DNA from 2 places in the Virgibacillus byunsanensis genome. Region 1 is predicted to be linked to the other one. Evidence: a T-box and tRNA genes for the amino acid it is inferred to sense, from the RefSeq annotation. Region 1 holds a T-box; the other holds one or more tRNA genes.
The links. A T-box is a leader RNA that pairs with one kind of tRNA and senses whether it is charged. The one in region 1 lies ahead of glyQ (glycine--tRNA ligase subunit alpha), so its partner is inferred to be a tRNA-Gly.

Region 1 (10,218 bases):
CCATACTGTTTAATAAATTCATCTGGATCTAAATTATTCTTTAAATTTGCTATTTTCACCTGGAATCCAATTTTCCGTAAAAGACTTGCAACTTTAAAGGTTGCATCTATACCTGCATCATCAGCATCATAGCAGATAATAACGGTGTCCACATATCGTTTTAATAATTTAGCTTGATTTTCGGTTAAAGAAGTTCCCATAGTAGCTATACCGTTTTTAATCCCTGCCTGGTAAGCTGATATAACGTCCATATACCCTTCAAACAAAACAGCCTCATTTTGTTTTCGAATATGCTTCTTTGCTAAATCAAAATTATATAATGTTTTACCTTTTTGAAAAAGTTCACTTTCAGAGCTATTTAAGTATTTGGGTTCTTGATCAACCACAGTTCGGCCACTAAATCCAATGGTCTTACCTAGATGGTTCCTAATTGGAAATATTACTCTACCTCTGAACCGATCTGTTACATTGCCATCCTCTTGCAATGTGAGTAAACCCGCTTTAACAAGTACTTGTTGATGAAAACCTTTTTTTTTAAGAAACTCCGCAGTAAAATCCTTTACATTTGGTGCGAAACCAAGTTGGAATAAATCTACAATTTCATCACTTATTCCTCGATCTTTAAAATATTGATAGCCCTCTTTTCCATCCTTTGTATAACGTAATAAATGATGATAAAGCTTAGTTAACCATTCACTAGCCGATAATATTGTTTGATTCTCAGGTGTAAGCGAACTTTCTTGTTTATAACTTCCTTCTGGTAATGTCACACCACTTCGGTCAGCCAAGAACAATATCGCTTCATGAAAAGAGTAGTTTTCCATTTCCATTAAAAACGTAACCACGTTTCCCCCTTTTCCACAACCAAAACAATGAAAAATTTGTTTTTCCTGCGTGACTGAAAAGGAAGGGGTTTTCTCACCATGAAATGGACAAAGCCCAAAATAGTTCCTGCCTTGTTTTTTTAATTGTACATATTCGCCGATAACATCCACTATATCATTGGCTTTTCGAATGTCATCAATAGTTTCCTCAGGTATTTGGTTTGCCATCTTAACCACCATGCTTTACTTGTATTCGAGACTGAATAAAGAAAATCCTTCATGATTCGACAATATTCTTTTATTACCCGAAAAAAATTTCCTTCTATAATGTATTTTAATCTTAGAAGGATCTTTCCTGGTCATAATTTGTTCATTTGTCTTTAGTAAACACATGTCCCATATTACGTATTGTACCTCTTGGAGTTAATATATAAACCCCCTTAACAATTGGTTAGCAACTCAATCATTCTTCCTTTGTTCTTCTATTCTACATAAGTGAATTAGAATCCTTCCTGTTTATTAATGTCTTATTTTTCAGAATATACGACATTAATCATTTCAATAAAATAAATTTTATAGGAAGGTTTTCTATATTTTTGCACAATAAATGATTATAATACAATAATTGATAAATTGCTAATAAAAATACTTATATTTAAAATCTTACCAAAGGAAAACACTCTACAGAAAATCTGTAGAATGTTTCCTATTTAGTAGAGTTTTATTTTTTTATCATTTGCAAAATAGTATTAGCCGTTTCTTCAACAGCCTTATGTGAAACATCAATTACACTACATCCAATTTTATGAACAACTTTTTCAAAGTATTCCAATTCCTCTTTTATTCTTGATAAATTTGCATATGTTGCTTGATCGCCAAGACCTAATGCTTTTAGTCGTTCTTTTCTAATATCAAATAATTTCTCAGGACTTATCTGTAATCCAATACACTTAGATGGGTCCACTTCAAACAATTCTTCAGGTGGATCCACTTCAGGAACAATTGGAACGTTGGCAACCTTTAAGCGCTTATGAGCTAAGTATTGTGATAAAGGCGTTTTAGAAGTACGAGAAATGCCAACCAAGATAATATCAGCCCTTGCTATACCACGCGGGTCTCTTCCATCATCGTATTTAACAGCAAACTCAATCGCTTCTACTCGTTTGAAATAGTCCTCATCTAATTTATGGACTAATCCTGGTTCTAAGCGTGGAGAGTTTTCAAAAACACGCTCCATTGATTTCATCATCGGCCCCATTATATCAATTGCTTCAATATTTAATTCTTTTGCTCGCTTATTTGTATACTCCCGAAGTCTCGGATCAACTAAGGTGAAACCAATAATGCCTTGCTGTTCTTTGGCAATTTGTAATGTTTCATCAATTGTTCCTTCATCTTCAACATACGGAATTCTTTGTATTTTGTATTCTCCATTATTAAATTGACTTAATCCAGCTTTAATTACCAATTCAGCTGTTTCTCCAACAGAATCAGATAAAACGTAAACAAGTGGTTTAACAACCATGTTTATGCTCCTCTCTTCCTATATATGATTATCCGTAATTAATTCTACAAACACTTTAGTAATAGTTGTTTTCGTAATCCTACCCACAACTTCCAAACCTAGATCCGTATCTTTAACTACTGGTATTCCATCAATTTGCTTAGTAATTAGTTTACTAGCGACATCTAACAATAAATCTTCTTTTCTGCATACTGTTATATTAGGCATTCTTGTCATAATAATATGAACTGGCACAGCATTTAAGTCTTGCGTACCAATGCTCGCTCTTAACAAATCCTTACGGGATAGTACTCCTGTTAGACATGCATGTTCACCAACAACAAATAAAGTACCTACATCTTCTAAAAACATAGTGGATATTGCATCATAGACAGAAGCATCTTCCTTAACTACTATGGGAACGGATTGATATTCATGAACTTTGAATTTACTTATCTTTTCAGTTAGGAGTTCTGAACCCGTTTTCCCTGTATAGAAATAACCCACCCGTGGTCTAGCGTCTAAAAAACCTGCCATTGTAAGGATAGCTAAGTCTGGTCTTAAAGTAGCCCTAGTGAGGCCTAACTGTTCTGCAATATTTTCACCTGTAATAGGTCCGTCCTGTTTGACGATCCCTATTATCTGTTCTTGTCTTTTTGATAATTCCACTTCTTCACCACCCAGTAAATATGACATACTATTTACTAATATTATAGCCTAAATAGAGTGAATAGGGAAACGTGTTATATTAATTAGTGTTAAAAAACTGTTTCGAAACGAGTCTTTTCCGAAGATAGGGCGCATTGTCTCTTCTAAAACTGCTGTTTCCATTCAATTAAGGAAAGATCAGCAAAATCTTCTATTAAATCAGCTATACTCTTAACTAGTGCTAATCGATTATTGCGCACTTCTTCCTCATCAGCCATAACCATATTATGATCGAAGAAAGAATGGATTGGCACAGCTAATTTACCTAATTCCTCCAGTGACTTCGCTGCATCTAACTTTCCATTAACATCATGGTAAGATTCTTGAATCAATTCAAATTTACGAAACAGCTCTTTTTCTGAAGAAGTCTCAAATAGAACAGGGTTTATAGTCGTTTCTTGCGCTTTTTTCGATAAGTTTAAGATTCGAACAAGTGCTTCTTGGATATGCTTAAATGTATCATCATTACGTTTTGACGATAATACACTTGCTTTTTCCATAGTATAGCCGATCATACCAATCCTTTTGTCTAATACAGATTGAATAACATCTTGTTCAATTCCCTCTTCTTTTAACAGGTGGGTGGCGCGTAATTGGAAAAAGTCGTGCAGTTCAAGTAACACTTTCCCATAATCTATTTGATCAAAATTCAATTGTTGATATACCTGTTGAGCAATATCCAGTAGTGTTTCAATCGAAACATTCCACTCGTTTTCCTTTACTATTTTCAATATCCCTACTGCTTGTCTTCTTAGTCCATATGGATCCTGTGAACCTGTTGGAATAAGCCCTACTGATAGACAACCTACAATTGTATCTAACTTATCAGCGATACTAACAATTGCTCCCTCAACTGAAGCAGGTAAATTGTCATCTGAGTGAACTGGTTTATAATGCTCAGCAATTGCCTGGGCTACTTTAGCATCTTCTCCAAAATGATTTGCATATGTTTCTCCAATTACACCTTGTAACTCAGTAAATTCATTTACCATATTTGTAGTTAAATCAAATTTACATATTGCTGCTGTTCTAGCTGCATTACGAGTTGTTGCGTTGTCAGTATTTAATAAATGAGACAATTTCTCCGTCATTTGCACAACCCGTTGAACTTTATCACTAATGGTTCCAAGCTTCTCCTGAAAAACAACTTTTTCTAACTTTTCTAAATAAAATTCGATGGAATGTTTTAGATCTTCTTCATAGAAGAATTGAGCATCTGATAAACGTGCATGTAACACTTTTTCGTTCCCTTTTGTTACCGATTCAAGGGCGTAATCATCTCCATTTCTAACACCAACGAAGTAAGGAAGAAGCTTTCCATCACTTGATTTTACTGGAAAATACCGTTGATGTTCTTTCATAGATATTATTAATACATCTGATGGAATTGATAAAAATTGCTCTTTAAACGTACCCATGAATACAGTAGGATACTCCACCAAATTTCGTACTTCATTAAGTAACTTCTCATCAATTGGGATTTGGACGTTTTCTTGATTTTCTATATTTCTAATACCGTTTAGAATAAGTTTCTGACGGGCATTTGGATCTACGATGACATAGTTATCCTTTAATTTATTTTCATAATCTATTGGTGTATCTAAAGTAATTTGCTCTCCAAGGAACCGGTGTCCGTACGTTGTATTACTTGTACTTACGTTGGCAATTTCTAAAGAGATAACTGTTTCATCATATAAGGCTACCAACCAGCGGATCGGCCTAGCATATCTCATGGATTGTGTTGCCCATCTCATATTCTTTGGAAAGGTAATAGCTTCTATAATTATTTTGAACGATGGTAACAGTTCAGCGGTTTGTTTGCCTTCAATATTATTTTTCACAAATATATAAGTAGTACCTTTTATCTCTTTTGTATATATATCATTTGTGGTTTTACCTTTTCCTTTTGTAAAACCAATTGCTGCCTTCGTCCAATTACCATCTGCATCTTTGGCTATTTTTTCGGTAGGTCCTTTTGCTTCTTCTTCAATAGTAGTTTGCTCCTCTGCAACACCCCTCACCAAAACGGCAAGTCTTCTTGGTGTAGAGTAAGAGACAAGAGAGTCATACGCAATACGTAATTCATTTAACCAGTCTTTTGTTTTTTCTGCTAGCTGTTTTTCTGCATGGTCAACAAATCTAGCTGGCAATTCTTCTAATCCTATTTCAAATAACACATCCTTCGTCATTTATTTATCCTCCTCTTTTGGTAACATCGGAAAACCAAGTCGTTCGCGTTCTGCAACATATGCTTTTGCAATATTACGTGCTAAATTGCGGATTCTCGAAATATACCCCGTACGTTCTGTTACTGAAATAACACCTTTTGCATCGAGCAAATTAAAGGTATGTGAACATTTTAAAACGTAATCATATGCCGGAAAAACTAAACCTTTTTCCATCGTTACTTTCGCTTCTTGTTCATACATAGAAAATAGTTGGAAAAGCATATCTGTATTTGACTCTTCAAATGTATAAGTTGAATGTTCATATTCAGGTTGGAAGAATATATCTCTTACTGTAACTCCGTTAGTCCATTCTAAATCAAAAACATCTTCCTTATCCTGTATATAAGACGCCAAGCGTTCGATCCCATAGGTTAATTCTACCGCGACTGGATTGGCTTCCAATCCTCCAATTTGCTGAAAATAAGTGAATTGCGTAATTTCCATTCCATCAAGCCACACTTCCCACCCTAAGCCGGCAGCACCTAAGGTTGGGTTTTCCCAGTTATCTTCTACAAAACGGATATCATGTTTCAATGGATCAATGCCGAGTGCCTTTAATGACTCCAAATATAATTCTTGTATATTATCTGGAGATGGTTTCATAATGACCTGAAATTGGTGATGTTGATATAAACGATTAGGGTTTTTACCATATCTTCCATCAGCAGGTCTTCTCGATGGTTCAACATATGCTACATTCCAGGGCTCAGGTCCTAAACTTCGTAGTAAAGTCATTGGAGACATGGTACCTGCACCTTTTTCAACATCGTAGGCTTGCATTAAGATGCAGTTCTGATCAGACCAATGTTTTTGTAGCGTTAATATCATTTCTTGAATATTCTTCATGATTATATCCTCCCGTCATTTAAACCTTAATTTCTTAAAACCCTGTTTTACAACCTTTATGGCAAAAGCCTTGGTTGTACTTATGCAGTAGGAAAGATTTATAATTTCCTGTCTGCTAAAAAAGAACAAAAGCGCAAGCGCCCGTTTAGCGACGTATGGGCTGGACTTATCCGCATGAGATAAAGGAAACACGAAGAGCGGTAGCGAATCGATGTTGACTTATCGTAAGGAGGATCAGGAAGCCCACTAGTCGCTGGGCGCTGGAGCTGGACGTGGCTTAAGCAGTAAATAAATTATCCACAGGCTCCTAATTTTATAATTTCCTAGACAATAAAAAATCCCGTCCCTATGTCTATAAAAAGACATAGGGACGGGACTTTACCCGCGGTTCCACCCTATTTGCTCTATTAAATAGAGCCACTTTATACAACAATTACTCCAGAGTGCCTTCCTTATCGTTCTATTATCCAGCTTTCACTTTCCTGGATTCGCTTTTTAAATAGATATCAATAAGTACTAATCTCTTTCACTGCAATTTACTATCTAACTAAAATCTGTTCAAATAATACTTTATGAACAACATCTTGTCAACTAAATATACCTAGGACAATTTATCAAGTTGATTCAGAAACTTTTTTGACTTCAAAAAATAACCACCATACTGGTCATAATATGTATCTAAAATATGTCGCAGTACTTTTCTGTTTTCCTCTTTCACAGAAATCGTTCCTATTTGTTCCACTCCAACTACAGAAAAGACCCGCAGTAAATTTGCAATAGAATTTAGGAGCGTTGTTGCACGTTCATCCATATACTTACAACTGTTACATAATAGGCCGCCTTCTGAAACTGAAAATACAAATGGTGAATCTTTATTTCCACAATTCACACAATGGTCTACCACAGGAGCAAACCCGCCTTTTTTAAAAAGTTTTAATTCATACATCATTAGCGGTATTTCAGCATCTTCTTTCTCAGCTATCCAGGTTAATGTTTGAAACAATTGATCATAAATATAGGCATCTGGAGCATGCGTGTCAAAGAGTTTATCTGTCAATTCTGTAATATAAGCGGCATAGGCTGTCTTAATGATATCTTCTCGAATAAAACGAAATGAATTAATCATTTCTCCCTGCTGAATAGTGCTTAACCCTGTATTTACGTAAATAAAAAATTCACCATATATGAATGGCTGCGTTACTGCAGCCATTCGACTTTTTGGTTTTTTAGCTCCCCGTGCAATGGCAGATATCTTGCCTAACTTTTTCGTAAATAATGTTACGATCTTGTGCGTTTCCCCATAATCTTGTGTTTTTATCACAATACCATCTATTTTTTCGAGCACACAGTTTCACCTTTCCCTATCTCTTTAGCAATAACATTTAAATTTACAAATTAGTATCTAGTGGTGACACTTCTTGATTTTCCATTTCTACGTTTGATTCATTTGAATTTGGTTCAGTTTCTAACTCTTTCAATAGTAAATAGGTATCAATGTTTCCTGTTTGACTAAATAATTTCCACGTAAAGTCGATCACAAGAAACCCCACCTTTCTTTATAGCATGTTTGAAAAAGTACTTGTTATTAGGATGACCACAGATAACAAAACAATTAGTAATAAATTTTACCATGTTTAATATTCATCACTACGAAAACCATATTCTTTTAGTTGACTTTGCTTATTACGCCAATCTTTCTGTACCTTTACCCATAACTCTAAATATACTTTTGATCCCAGTAACGCTTCAATATCTTTTCGAGCATTTTTTCCAATGTTTTTCAACATACTTCCTTGTTTACCAATTAAAATACCTTTTTGTGTTTTCCTTTCGGTAATGATAGAGGCTTGAATGAAAACTGCATCTGAATCTCTTGTTTCAATGTTTTCAATAACTACTGCAATGGAATGAGGTATTTCTTCTCTAGTTAATTGTAACACTTTTTCACGAATAAGCTCACCAATAATAAACCTTTCAGGATGGTCCGTAACCTGATCTTCTGGGTAATATTGTGGCCCTTCAGGTAAGTGGGTTTTTATGACATTAAGCAAATGTTTTACATTATTTCCTTGTAGTGCTGAAATAGGAATAATTTCCTCGAAGTTATACTTGTTTTTATAAAGGTCTATTAACGGAAATAATTCATCTGGATGGACCAAATCGATCTTATTTAGGATCAAAAATACAGGGCGGTTTACTTGTTGTAATCGATCTATGATATATTGATCTCCTTTACCATAACCTTCCTTGGCATTAATCATAAATAAGATAGCATCAACTTCATTTAATGTATCCTCAGCAATTTTAACCATAAAATCACCTAGACGGTGCTTAGGTTTATGAATTCCTGGTGTGTCTATAAAAACATATTGTGCATCTTTTTCTGTTAAAACACCTTGGATCTTGTTTCGGGTAGTTTGAGCTTTATCACTCATAATAGCAATTTTTTGACCTATAACATGATTCATGAATGTAGACTTCCCTACATTTGGTCTACCAATTATAGCAATGAAACCAGATTTAAAATTATTATCCATTGATGTATCCTCCGAAGCAGTTATTTAGTATATAGTACTACAAAAGTAGTCCACTTTCATATAATCGACAAAAGCTTTTAAAATTTTTCTTTATAAGATAAATAATGACACAACATCGTTTAAGTTTCCATTATTTAATACGAAAAACCCATCAACTAATTGAAGGGCTAATTTATCCACGCTATTAATTTAGGTAGAAATATCACAATACCAACGATTATTGCTGTTATAGCAGCAACTAACACTGCAGCGGCGGATATATCTTTAATATTTTTTGCTAAAGGATGAATGGTTGGATTCAGATAATCAATTGTGTTTTCAATAACTGTATTTAGCATTTCCGTAACTAACACAAATCCGATAACAATAATAATCAAAGACCATTCAATTGTTGATAGACGACATAGTATTCCAGTAATAATCACCATGATTATTACTAGCAAATGAATCCTAAAATTTCTTTCTTTCTTTGCAACAGATACTAAACCATTCCAAGCAAAGGAAAACCCTATTGAATACTTTCTTTTTTTACCGTCCAAGCCCAAACTCACCTAAGATTTCTTCCTGTTTTTGAAACATATTTACTTCATCATCCTTATTCATATGATCATATCCTAGTAAATGAAGGAGTCCATGTACTGCTAGAAAGCCCAATTCCCTTTCAAATGAATGGTTGTAATCCTCTGCCTGTTCTTTTGCTTGATCAACAGATATAACAATATCACCAAGTACTAAAGGAATATCTTCACCAACAATATTAACTTCACCATCTACAGATTCCTGCAATGCAAATGAAATAACATCAGTCGGTTTATTCTGTTGTCGATAATTACGATTAAGCTCCTGAATCTCTTTATTATCAACAAAATTTATCGATAGTTCTGCTTCTTTAGAAACCGTTTCTTTTTCAGCTGCAAACGTTATTAAACGTTGTATTAAGTCTATATAATCAGATGGAACAGAATTGGTTTGATCATGAAAGTCAATGTGCATCGTTATTTTGCCTCCTTCATAGGATATTGAATTCTTGAGTGAAAAATACCTTTTAATGTTTGGCATACTGCCGAATGAATCTTTTTAACTTCTTCTATAGTTAGTGGGCTTTCGTCTAATTGTCCATCCATCAGACGGTCGTTCACTATGGAAGATACAATTTCCTCGATTTTCTCCTCTGTAGGTTCTTTTAAGGAACGAACCGCAGCCTCAACTGAATCACATATACACACTATTGCTGCTTCTTTGGACTGCGGCTTGGGACCTGGATAACGATATTGTATTTCCTTTACCTTATCATTAGTTTCCTTCTCTTTAAAATAAAAATACTTCAATAATGTCGTTCCATGGTGTTGCTCTGCGATTTCAATGATTTCTTTTGGAAGCTTGTGTTTTTTTAACATAGCCGCACCGTCATATGGATGACTAATAATAATATCTGCACTTTGTCTTGGTTCAATTACATCGTGTGGATTCTTGATCGATAATTGATTTTCAATGAAAAAGTGTGGTCTAACTGTTTTTCCAATGTCGTGGTAGTAAGCACCCACTCTAGCCAATAACCCATTTGCTCCAAT
Region 2 (10,218 bases), on a different contig from region 1:
CTCTGTACTGAGCTATCTGATTGATACATCCAATCAGGCGCTCCGTGCTGATCAAAAATTTCTTTTAAAGAAGGATCAACACCATTTGGATCCTGTTTGTATAGATCATATTGTTCTTCTACATAACCCATGTTTGGGCCATGAAATCTTTCCCAGAATCTTTTATTAGATTCTTCGTTATGTGCCACGTTATATACCCCCATTAGAAGTTAACTTAATTCGATAAAACGTCTTTTCACACTCATGTAACATTATAGAACTCTCGAATGACTTCATCAACTAATATACTCCAATTCAAGTATAGAAACAACAAAAGAGTTAGCTTTTCCATATTTTTTTAATACCATTCCCACTGACTTTTTGAGAAATTTTTCTCCATTGGTATCTTCAAGGTTCACAACTGGTGATTTATTCGCTATAATAAGGACAGAATAATAATATAGTGATTGTACATATATAAAGTTAAAGGAGGGCGCCTTGATGAATCTTTTTCTACTTATGGGAGTAATCGTTGTGTTTATCACTTCATGTCTCACTTCCGGATACGAAGCAAAAGCAGGTGTACCTAAGCATAATCAATGATAAGTCTTAATAGAAGAAACCGCCATGTGATTTTAATCGCATGACGGTTTTTTTATAACAGTTTTGGAAAGCCTTGTTGACGTAATGCTTCATAAAGTATAATTGCAGCTGTGTTTGATAAATTTAATGAACGAACCTTATCATTCATATGAATGCGAAGACACTTATCTTCCTTACCTTCAAGCAGTTCTTTCGGAATACCATCTGTTTCCCTTCCAAATACGAAAAACAATTCAGGCTCCACATTACTATAATCATAATCGGTATAATGCTTTGTACCGAAGTTTTCAATGTAATAAAAATCCCCTTTTGGATAGGTATCGTACAACTCCTGAATCGAGCTATATTCTTTAATATCAACATTCTTCCAATAATCCAAGCCAGCACGTCGCAACATTTTATCATCCGTTGAAAATCCTAATGGATGTATCAAGTGAAGTGTCGTATCTGTTGCCAGGCATGTTCTTGCTATGTTACCGGTATTTGCTGGTATTTCTGGTTGATATAATACAACATGTAAACTCACTATACATTCTCCTTACCATTATAATAACTTCATTAGTATATCATTTACTCACCTATTCGGAAAAATTTATACTTTATATTGGGTGTATAAGCGGTAGAATCCTCATAAGACCAATACCGATTTCGACTGTTGTCTGTATGAGCATTTACTAGTGGCATTCCATTCGTATCTTTTGCAACTACAATTGTATTATGATCGAATTTGCCATCACCTTGAAAATCATAACAAATAATGTCCCCCGGCAATAGTTCATTAGCAGATTGGACCTCTTTTCCCTTTAGTCCTTTCGTTGATCCACTTAAATACCAGCGCAAGGAATGTGCAACCGCCCAGCTATAGCTCCAGTTTCCCCCACTATACCACCAGCCACTCCCTCTATTTGGGGCTCCATACGTGGGGGCTCCACCAGCGCTGAGACATTGAGATACATAGTTTGTGCAATCGACATCAAATTTTTCATAAGCTGGGTTATAGCTATTCCACCACCGTTCAGCATACTTTACTGCAGCAAGTCTATTATAGGAAAATCGTTGCTTTGATAAATCCCTCGTAATTTCAGGCATTACTGTATTGCCACTTAATACAATCGGCTTCTCCATTTCCTGATGGTCGATAACCTCGCCATTAATAACACGAAACTGATAAGGAATAACCTGCTCCTCTAAATACATGTAATCGTTTTGCTTCACTAACATGGATAAATGAAGTAAATAATGGTAGTTTATTTCTCTGTCATACTGTAACGTGTGAAAAATTCGCCCTTTTCCATTGATTCGCACCATCTCCGCTTGTCGTACATCACATAATTTCTTTTTCCTATCCCACCATGTATCATTTTTCGGTTCTGACTGTAAGAAATCGAGCCAGATATTCGCTAATTTTTCCATAAAAAATCCCCTCCATTAAGAGTATATGGAGAGAATGCTTGTCAAAAGCATATTATATTGTAAGAAGGAGTAACGCTCCTACAATTACATGTGGCAGACCAATAATTCCTAATATCAACATTGTCCTTGTCCGTTTTTCCCTGTCTTCTCTAGTTTCTGTATGATAGTTAGCTCTTACTTGTTGCCCACTAATGAACTACCCCCCACCTAAATTTCTAATGAAATTTCGGGGAAGGGGACTCCCAAAAGGAGAAAGCTAAGAACCCAAGTAGATTCCTAGAATACCATAGCCCGTTCAACTAGGCTGTGGTTTTTCTACTTTTCAACTTATCCATTCCTTTTGTTTCGTAGTCTGTAAGAGCCCCTCGAAACAAGAGTCCACTTTCGCGAAACTGGTTTTCGTCAAAAAGTTCTGATTGATAGTATGTACTCGTACGAATGTCTTTCAGGAGGGTAGTGACTTTCTTCCATTGCGCCCAGTGATGCAGACCTATCATCTTCTCTGGTAATAGGGAATGCAACATTGGTGGGAGTTTTTCTTTATAACCCATTGCTCTTCAAGCAATGACAAACGAAGTTGCTTGATGTATCGAAATGCCGAAACGTTTTATATATTTCATTTTACCGATTTGACTGGTGTATGCAGGATTCACTTCGTAAACGTGAATCCTCATTTTTTCAGCGCGGTTTTTAATGGCTGAAATGAATTTATCATATGCGAAAGCCGACATGCGACGGTTTGCTTTTTTATTGCCGTATGCATGGGATACTTTTGATTTTGTCGTATCTAATTTTTCTAATACAAGTAGTTTCTTTTCACGAACAGCCATATCTACCAAAGCGATGGCTTCAGCTTCGATCATTTTTGTCATTTGACCACTTCTTTTATTTTCAATATCAAAGCGGAGGACTCCACTTTTAATAAACTGACCAATGGCGTTAATGTTTGACCATCCAATATGGTCAACATTCAGGTCAACACCGATAACTCCATTCCTTTTGCTGTAGTTTTCACCTTCTTTTTCAGGTACATCTACGATACACTTGAAAATATAATGATCACCGTGGTCTTCGACGGACCACGAAATAGACTTTCCGTACTTCTTTTTATCTTTTAACGAAACTTGCGTGTCGATAGCTTTATTAACTTGCTCTTGTCCATAAGGAAATACAAGCTTAGGAATCCCGTCAGGTGTTTAAAAAGAAAGAGCGTTACCCCCGGCATAGCCAGGGGTTTTCTAAAAAAAAACAACAGAATAACTATAGATTATCCTGTTTGCTTATAGTACGAAACACTATAGGAAAAAGTTTCATAGTTACTTAGCCTCGTGATCCAGTAAATATTCTTTTTTATCTAGTCCGCCCCCGTAACCAACCATTTTTCCATTTGTTCCAATAACCCGGTGGCAAGGAACAACGATGGAAAAAGGATTTCTATTAACTGCCCCACCAACAGCACGGACAGCTTTTGGATTTCCAGCAGCAACTGCTATATCTTTATAGGTTTTGGTTTCACCGTAAGGTATTTTACGAAAGAGTGCTTGCCAAACTTTTTTTTGAAAAGGAGTTCCATGATAACTAAAATCAACGGTAAACTCTTTTCGTTTACCTGCAAAGTATTCCATGAGCTCATCTTTAGCTTGTCTTACTTTTTCCGGATGCTGAACAAATATCGGTTCACCGAAATGGGTCCCCAACCATTTCTTTGTTTTGTCAGTTAAGTTAGCCAATGCCCCAAACTCAATTCGAACGACTTTTTCTCCATCACTAACCAACAGTAATGTGCCTATTGGTGAATCCATCTCATCGTAATATAGTGTAACTTTCCCCATCAACAATTCCTCTTTTCCTGAATTTATTTCGTCGCAGACAGCTCTTGTTGAAAGTCCAGTCCTTTTTCCATTTCAAACAATACTTGTTCATCCTGTTCTTTTTCCATGGATTTCTTAATTGCTGTAAAGGCTTCATCTGTACCAATTTTACCCAGTGCCCATGCTGCTGTTCCACGGATGACAGGCCTTGGGTCATTACTCATTACAGCAATCATCTCATCAACAGCTGTTTTGTCCTTATAATGACCAAGGGCGATTAATGCATTACGTTGCAAGGGCTTTTTCCCTCTCCAGGAACCAGCAATATGTCCATATGTCTCTTTAAAGTCCCGATTTGATATTCGCAGCATTGGCTTTAATACTGGTTTATTAATTTCGTTCTCAGGTTCCAATTCTGGGTGAATATGAAAATCAATCTTCTTATTCTTCGGACATACAACTTGGCATGTGTCACAACCATATAACCGGTTACCAATCTTTGTTCGATACTCATCTTCCAGGAAGCCTTTTGTTTGGGTCAAAAATGCTATACAGCGCTGGGCGTTTAACTGACCGCCCTGAACAATCGCTCCAGTAGGACATGCGTCAATACATTTTGTACATTCTCCGCAACTATCATCAACTGGTTCATCCGGTACAAATGGAATATTCGTCATTAACTCACCTAAATAAACATATGAGCCAAACTCCGGTGTAATAATTGCCGTATTTTTTCCACTGAAGCCAATTCCAGCACGTTCTGCAACTGCACGATCGGATAACTCGCCTGTATCAACCATCAGTTTATTTTCTACATCTGGAACTTTTTCTTTAATGAAAGCAGATAGCTTCTCCAGGCGATCACGTAATATAACATGATAATCTGTTCCCCATGATGCACGGCAAAAAATTCCGCGACGTTCTGCTTTTGTACTTTTTGGTGGATCCTTCATTCGGGATGGATAGGCAATTGCAATCGAGAGTATCGATTGTGCTTCAGGCAATAATCGTTGTGGTTCTGTACGTTCTTCCACTGACCCTTTTTCAAAGCCTGACTGATACTGTAATGATTGCTGGCGTCTAAGTCTTTCTTTTAATTCGCCAAACACATCAGCTGAAGCAAAGCCAATTTTATCAATACCTATTTCTTTGCTGTAGGCAATAATCTCTTGTTTTAGCTGATCGGTATTCATACAATTACCCTCCCTTCTATTTTTGTTTAACAGTGGCTGTCCGAATCCGGTTCAGGACAGCTGCAATTTCATAGCGTCGTGGACGTGCAATATCACCAGGATGCTGATTTTTAAAGGTGGTAAACGACGCTAAACCCTTTTTGTTCATTTGCTCATCTATTTCATCTAATAATTCATATAGTGATTTCTGTCCAAGACCATTGGTTCGATCTAGAAATTGTATGATTTCAGCAATCATACGTGTTTGTGAAGCATCAACTAATTGCTCGGTACTATCAAACGTTATATCGGTGCGTCCCATTAAAATCTTTGTTAAGCCTTTTGCCTGCGTCTTCTCTCGATTACCTTTTTTCGTTTGTAGGGTATTTTGTTGAAAATATCTAGCTGAAATGTCACCAAACACCTCTTCAGCTGTTGCATCACGTTCGATCGGGTATTTTTCCATAATCTCCGTTGCTTTTGAGGTGACATCATGTGGAATATATGCCTCCATCATGATAACTCGATCTGCTACAGAAAAATAATCACCTGATCCACCCATAACGAGTATGGTAGACACATCCAGTTGATCCCGCATTTGTTTTATTTTATCAATAAATGGGGTGATTGGCTCTTTATTTTTACTTACTAACTGCTGCATTCGATGATCACGAATCATAAAGTTCGTCGCACTTGTATCCTCATCAATTAATAATGTAGTTGCACCAGCTTCCAATGCTTCCATCACATTAGCTGCCTGTGACGTGCTGCCACTTGCATTTTCTGTTGAAAAAACCTGCGTATTCTGCTTGTGTGGCAAATTAGTAATGAATGGTGAGATATTCACACCTGTAACCTGCCTTCCATCTTCAGCACGAATCTTCACAGCATCAGGGTCGGTTAAAACATACTCCCGACCGTCGCCTTTTAAATGAGGGTATACACCACGTTCAATTGCTTGCAAAATGGTACTCTTTCCATGGTAACCTCCACCAACGATTAATGTAATTCCCTTTTTGATCGCCATCCCTTTTAACGGTTCAGATTGATATGGAATACGAATCGTCACCTCATTTTCAGCAGGGCTTTGAAAAGGTACCGCATTTTTCAGTGGACGATTACTTATCCCGCTTTCTCTTGGTAAAATAGAACCATTAGCAATAAAAGCAATCCAGTTATGCTTATGCATTTCCTTACGAATTGCTTCCTGTTGGTCAGCGAGCTCAACAGCTTTGTTAATTTGTGCATCGGTAATAGTGAAAATAGAGTTGTTTATAATGCTCGGGATTGCCTGGGAAAATAGTTTTTCAGCTTCTTTTCCATTAATTCGACGTCCATTTGCAGGAAGCCCAACGGATATGCACACAGTTGTCCTGTTTGGAGTAATTTGTACAGCACTTCGTTCCAGAATTTCCTGGTCAGGTTTATCAAAAAGAATCTGTCCACTTTTGCCAGACCCTTTAATGAAAGGTTTGTCACTTGAAACAGCTTTCCCAATAACACGAGCAAGCGCATCTTCTGTAGCTACCTTTCGTGCATATGTCTGAAGCCACTCATCCTTAATTGGACGTTTATCACTTGGAATTGTTACACGAATTTTAGAAGGAGTCGCAAATGGATCACCTTGCACATAATCTATATATAAATCAAAATCATCAAATGTGTAGTGACCTTGAACACTTTTATACGCTTTATATCCTTTTCCATCCATTTGTGTAAGTTGCTGCATTAATTGTTTCATCTTAAATCCCTCAACTTTTTAATTTGTATGTCTCTTTAGAATACTATTCTAGAGAAGTTTAATTCAAGTGAAGTGTTATTATATGGGTTTCTATTTTAGGGAATGTGGGGTTTTTTGGAGAAAATGAAAAACGCAACACTTCGTAAATTAGTTATTACGAAACACTGCGTTAAGACATATGTATGGAGCGGGTGAAGGGAATCGAACCCTCATCATCAGCTTGGAAGGCTGAGGTTTTACCACTAAACTACACCCGCATGATAAAAGATTTATTATTGCATTTTGTTCACGTACTGACATGCCCCTACATCTACTAGCATATTCAAGGTTGTCCATGCTTCGGGGCAACTCGAAACTTACTCGGTGGATGTTTTGCTCGTGGCTGAGGTTTTACCACTAAACTACACCCGCATGATAAAGAAGTGCGTTTCTTGTCCTTTTTTGGTGAACGATTCTTATTATAACAACTCATTGGATAGTAATCAATAGTAAACTATTATTTTTTTATTAGGCTGTAATCTATTTACGTTTATGATTACAGCCTTACCCTTATATGACGCAATTCTCCACACCACAGTTTTCACAAAAGAGTAGTTCTTTAAAGTAATCTACATTTTTTAATAGAAAGTATTTATTGTTATTTGAAATAATACCTTCTTCTTTCCATTTATTAATAATTCGACTTACTGTTTCTCTGGAAATTCCAATATGTTTGCTAATATCCCGGATCATGATTGGTTCTGTAATACGAATGCCTTCAGGGGTAACTATCCCATACATATTTGAATACCTAACAAATACAGAGGCGACAGCCCCTTCTGAACCAAATGCAATAAAATCACGCATTTTGGCCTTGCTTGCTTCTAATGATTCAGCAAGCCACTGGGTTACATGTATGCCTAATCTACCATTATGGGACAGAATGGTTTCAATATCTTTTTTTGATATACAACATAGGAGGCTGTCCTTTTGGGCTAATGCAGAATTAGAATACTTCTCACCACTAAATATACCGATTTCACCAAATCCATCCTGTTTACCACGCGTAAAAATAGTTATTTCTTTATGTTTTCCCAAATATTTAAAGATACGAATTTCACCTTTTAGTACGAAATATAAATAGTTTGATGGATCTCCTTCTTTAAAAATATACTCACCTTTACCTACCGATATTTGTTTGGAGTTAGCCATAAGTATGTCATAATCATAGGATTCTAGTCGACTTAATAAAGGTTCCATCAAACACCACATCCTTTTGTTGAATACCCTTATTATATCGAACTCAAAAATAATCTCAGTGATAGATATCACTTTTTTATCACTAAATAGTGAATCAACCATTTACAAGCGTTTTTAGAAAGTATAAACTATTCATAAGCTTTAAGGAGGCTGTGAAAATGTCTGTATACCCAATTATTTTGTCACAAACAAAATTCACACATCGTGATAATTTGAAGTACCCATTTGAAGAACGTGGTTTGCAGTTTGGTGATGGGGTTTATGAAGTAATTCGTATATACAATGGAAATTACTATCTACTCACCGAACATGTGGATCGATTATTCCGTTCAGCAGAGGCAATTAAAATTACACTTCCATTTACAAAAGAAGAAATTAATGATTTATTACTGGAACTACTGGAACGAAACAATATGAAAGAAGATGGAAAAGTCTATCTGCAAGTATCAAGAGGGTCCGCTCCACGCGATCATATTTTTCCTTCAGATGTATCAGCGAACTTTTATGCATATGCACAAGACCTATCTCGTAACCTAGCAAATTTAGAAAATGGTGTATCTACCATTACTGCACGAGACGTTCGTTGGGAATATTGTTTTATCAAAAGTTTGAATCTGTTACCAAACGTTCTAGCAAAACAAGAGGCAAAAGAAAATAATTGCTATGAAGCTATTTTACACATGGATGGTTTGATAACGGAATGCAGCGCTGCTAATGTTTACCTTGTTAAAGATGGAAAAGTGTATACCCATCCAGCAACAAATAGAATACTACATGGATGTGTACGCATGCGTGTTGAAAAATTTGTCTCAGATCTAAATATCCCTTTTATGGAAGAAGGATTTTCTGTCGAGGACATTGCAATGGCAGACGAACTATTTTTATCTAGTAGTACTTCGGAAATTATGCCAATCGTAAAGGTCGATAATACGACTATAAAGAATGGGAAGCCAGGTACTATTACCAAGCAACTACAACAAAAATATGAAGAAGATGCTTCTATTAAAATAAATAAAATTAATCAATCTGTTTAACCTTTTGTCACCTGCACAAAAGGTTTTCTTTTTTGTGTGATTTTCCGAAAATTATGTTAAGATAATTCTTCTGTTAGAAAATCCTTTTATGTAGGTGGTGCGTATGAGAAAAATTGCCATAATCGGTAATGGTGGTGCTGGAAAATCTACATTAGCTAAAGAAATAGGTTCTATAGTTACTATTCCTGTTTATCATTTGGATGCTATTTTTTGGAAGCCTGGTTGGACTCCAATCCAACGTGATGCATTGATAGAGGAACAAAATCATATCTTAAATAAAGAAACTTGGATTATCGACGGAAACTATGGAAGTACAATGGATTTACGATTGCAAATAGCAGACACCGTCATATTCTTACATTATCCCACGTTTAGATGTCTGTACGGAAATACCAAGCGAAGAATTAAATACCGCAATATAACACGACCAGATATGGGAAAAGACTGTCCTGAAAAATTGGACTGGGAGTTTTTCCAATGGATTCTTCAGTTTAACAAGATTAAAACTCCTGCTATCTATGAACGGTTAGCAGACCTTCAAGATACAAACATTCTAATTTTCAAAAAACCGAAAGAATTGAGAGCTTTTCTAAACAACGTAAGACAAGAAACAAAATTGCAAAAATTAGTTTAACCTAATTGATTCGTCATTCGAAATAGTTTAGAATTATAAGAACTTTAGTAAATCTATATCGCCTAGGAGGGCTTTTTTATGAGTAAAGATAAACGTGCTTTAATCGCAGAGGATTTAACCAACATTTCTGTACATAGTGACCCTCAGTTGACCCCTGATGGAAGTGCATATGCTTATGTATCAACAAAAGCAACAGAGAATAATGATTATGAATCGAATATCTTTTTTCAGTCTTTACATGAAAGTGATGCGAAGCAATGGACATTCGGAGAAAAGAACAGTAATCCCCGCTTTTCACCAGATGGAAAAAAAGTAGTATTTCAGTCTAGTAGAAGTGGCCTTCCACAGCTTTGGTTGTTATCAACAGAGGGGGGGGAGGCAAAACAGCTTACCACATTTAAAAACGGTGCGACAAGCCCCGAGTGGTCGAAAGATGGAAAGCACATTATTTTCAGTGCCTCACTAGATCAAGACGATGATGTAGAAAACCAGAAGGAACATTCAAACGAAGAACGACAAAAAGAAAAAGAAGAGAAAAGTAAACAACCATTAGTGGTAAATCGATTAAAGTATAAATCAGACGCACAAGGGT

Region 2: it has a tRNA-Gly gene. The T-box ahead of glyQ (glycine--tRNA ligase subunit alpha) is inferred to sense a tRNA for this amino acid. The anticodon was not compared.

The regions. Positions count from the first base shown of each region.
Region 1 is NZ_JBHTKJ010000021.1:55,721-65,938, forward strand. Features, by position in the region: gene dnaG (DNA primase) at 1-1,052, opposite strand, end outside; gene ACFQ3N_RS08910 (pyruvate, water dikinase regulatory protein) at 1,546-2,349, opposite strand; gene ACFQ3N_RS08915 (helix-turn-helix transcriptional regulator) at 2,368-2,997, opposite strand; gene glyS (glycine--tRNA ligase subunit beta) at 3,141-5,225, opposite strand; gene glyQ (glycine--tRNA ligase subunit alpha) at 5,226-6,110, opposite strand; T-box leader at 6,474-6,649, opposite strand; gene recO (DNA repair protein RecO) at 6,712-7,455, opposite strand; gene ACFQ3N_RS08935 (YqzL family protein) at 7,499-7,648, opposite strand; gene era (GTPase Era) at 7,745-8,647, opposite strand; gene ACFQ3N_RS08945 (diacylglycerol kinase family protein) at 8,815-9,198, opposite strand; gene ybeY (rRNA maturation RNase YbeY) at 9,176-9,640, opposite strand; gene ACFQ3N_RS08955 (HD family phosphohydrolase) at 9,643-10,218, opposite strand, start outside.
Region 2 is NZ_JBHTKJ010000008.1:2,153-12,370, reverse strand. Features, by position in the region: gene ACFQ3N_RS04080 (2-oxoglutarate dehydrogenase E1 component) at 1-188, opposite strand, end outside; gene trmL (tRNA (uridine(34)/cytosine(34)/5-carboxymethylaminomethyluridine(34)-2'-O)-methyltransferase TrmL) at 635-1,108, opposite strand; gene ACFQ3N_RS04070 (amidase domain-containing protein) at 1,153-1,995, opposite strand; gene ACFQ3N_RS04065 (DUF5316 family protein) at 2,048-2,188, opposite strand; gene ACFQ3N_RS04060 (hypothetical protein) at 2,295-2,519, opposite strand; gene ACFQ3N_RS04055 (IS200/IS605 family accessory protein TnpB-related protein) at 2,553-2,867, opposite strand; gene ACFQ3N_RS04050 (methylated-DNA--[protein]-cysteine S-methyltransferase) at 3,312-3,827, opposite strand; gene queG (tRNA epoxyqueuosine(34) reductase QueG) at 3,851-4,999, opposite strand; gene ACFQ3N_RS04040 (ABC-ATPase domain-containing protein) at 5,016-6,719, opposite strand; tRNA gene ACFQ3N_RS04035 (tRNA-Gly) at 6,903-6,976, opposite strand; gene ACFQ3N_RS04030 (Crp/Fnr family transcriptional regulator) at 7,269-7,958, opposite strand; gene dat (D-amino-acid transaminase) at 8,117-8,992, shown strand; gene ACFQ3N_RS04020 (DNA topology modulation protein) at 9,096-9,626, shown strand; gene ACFQ3N_RS04015 (S9 family peptidase) at 9,705-10,218, shown strand, end outside.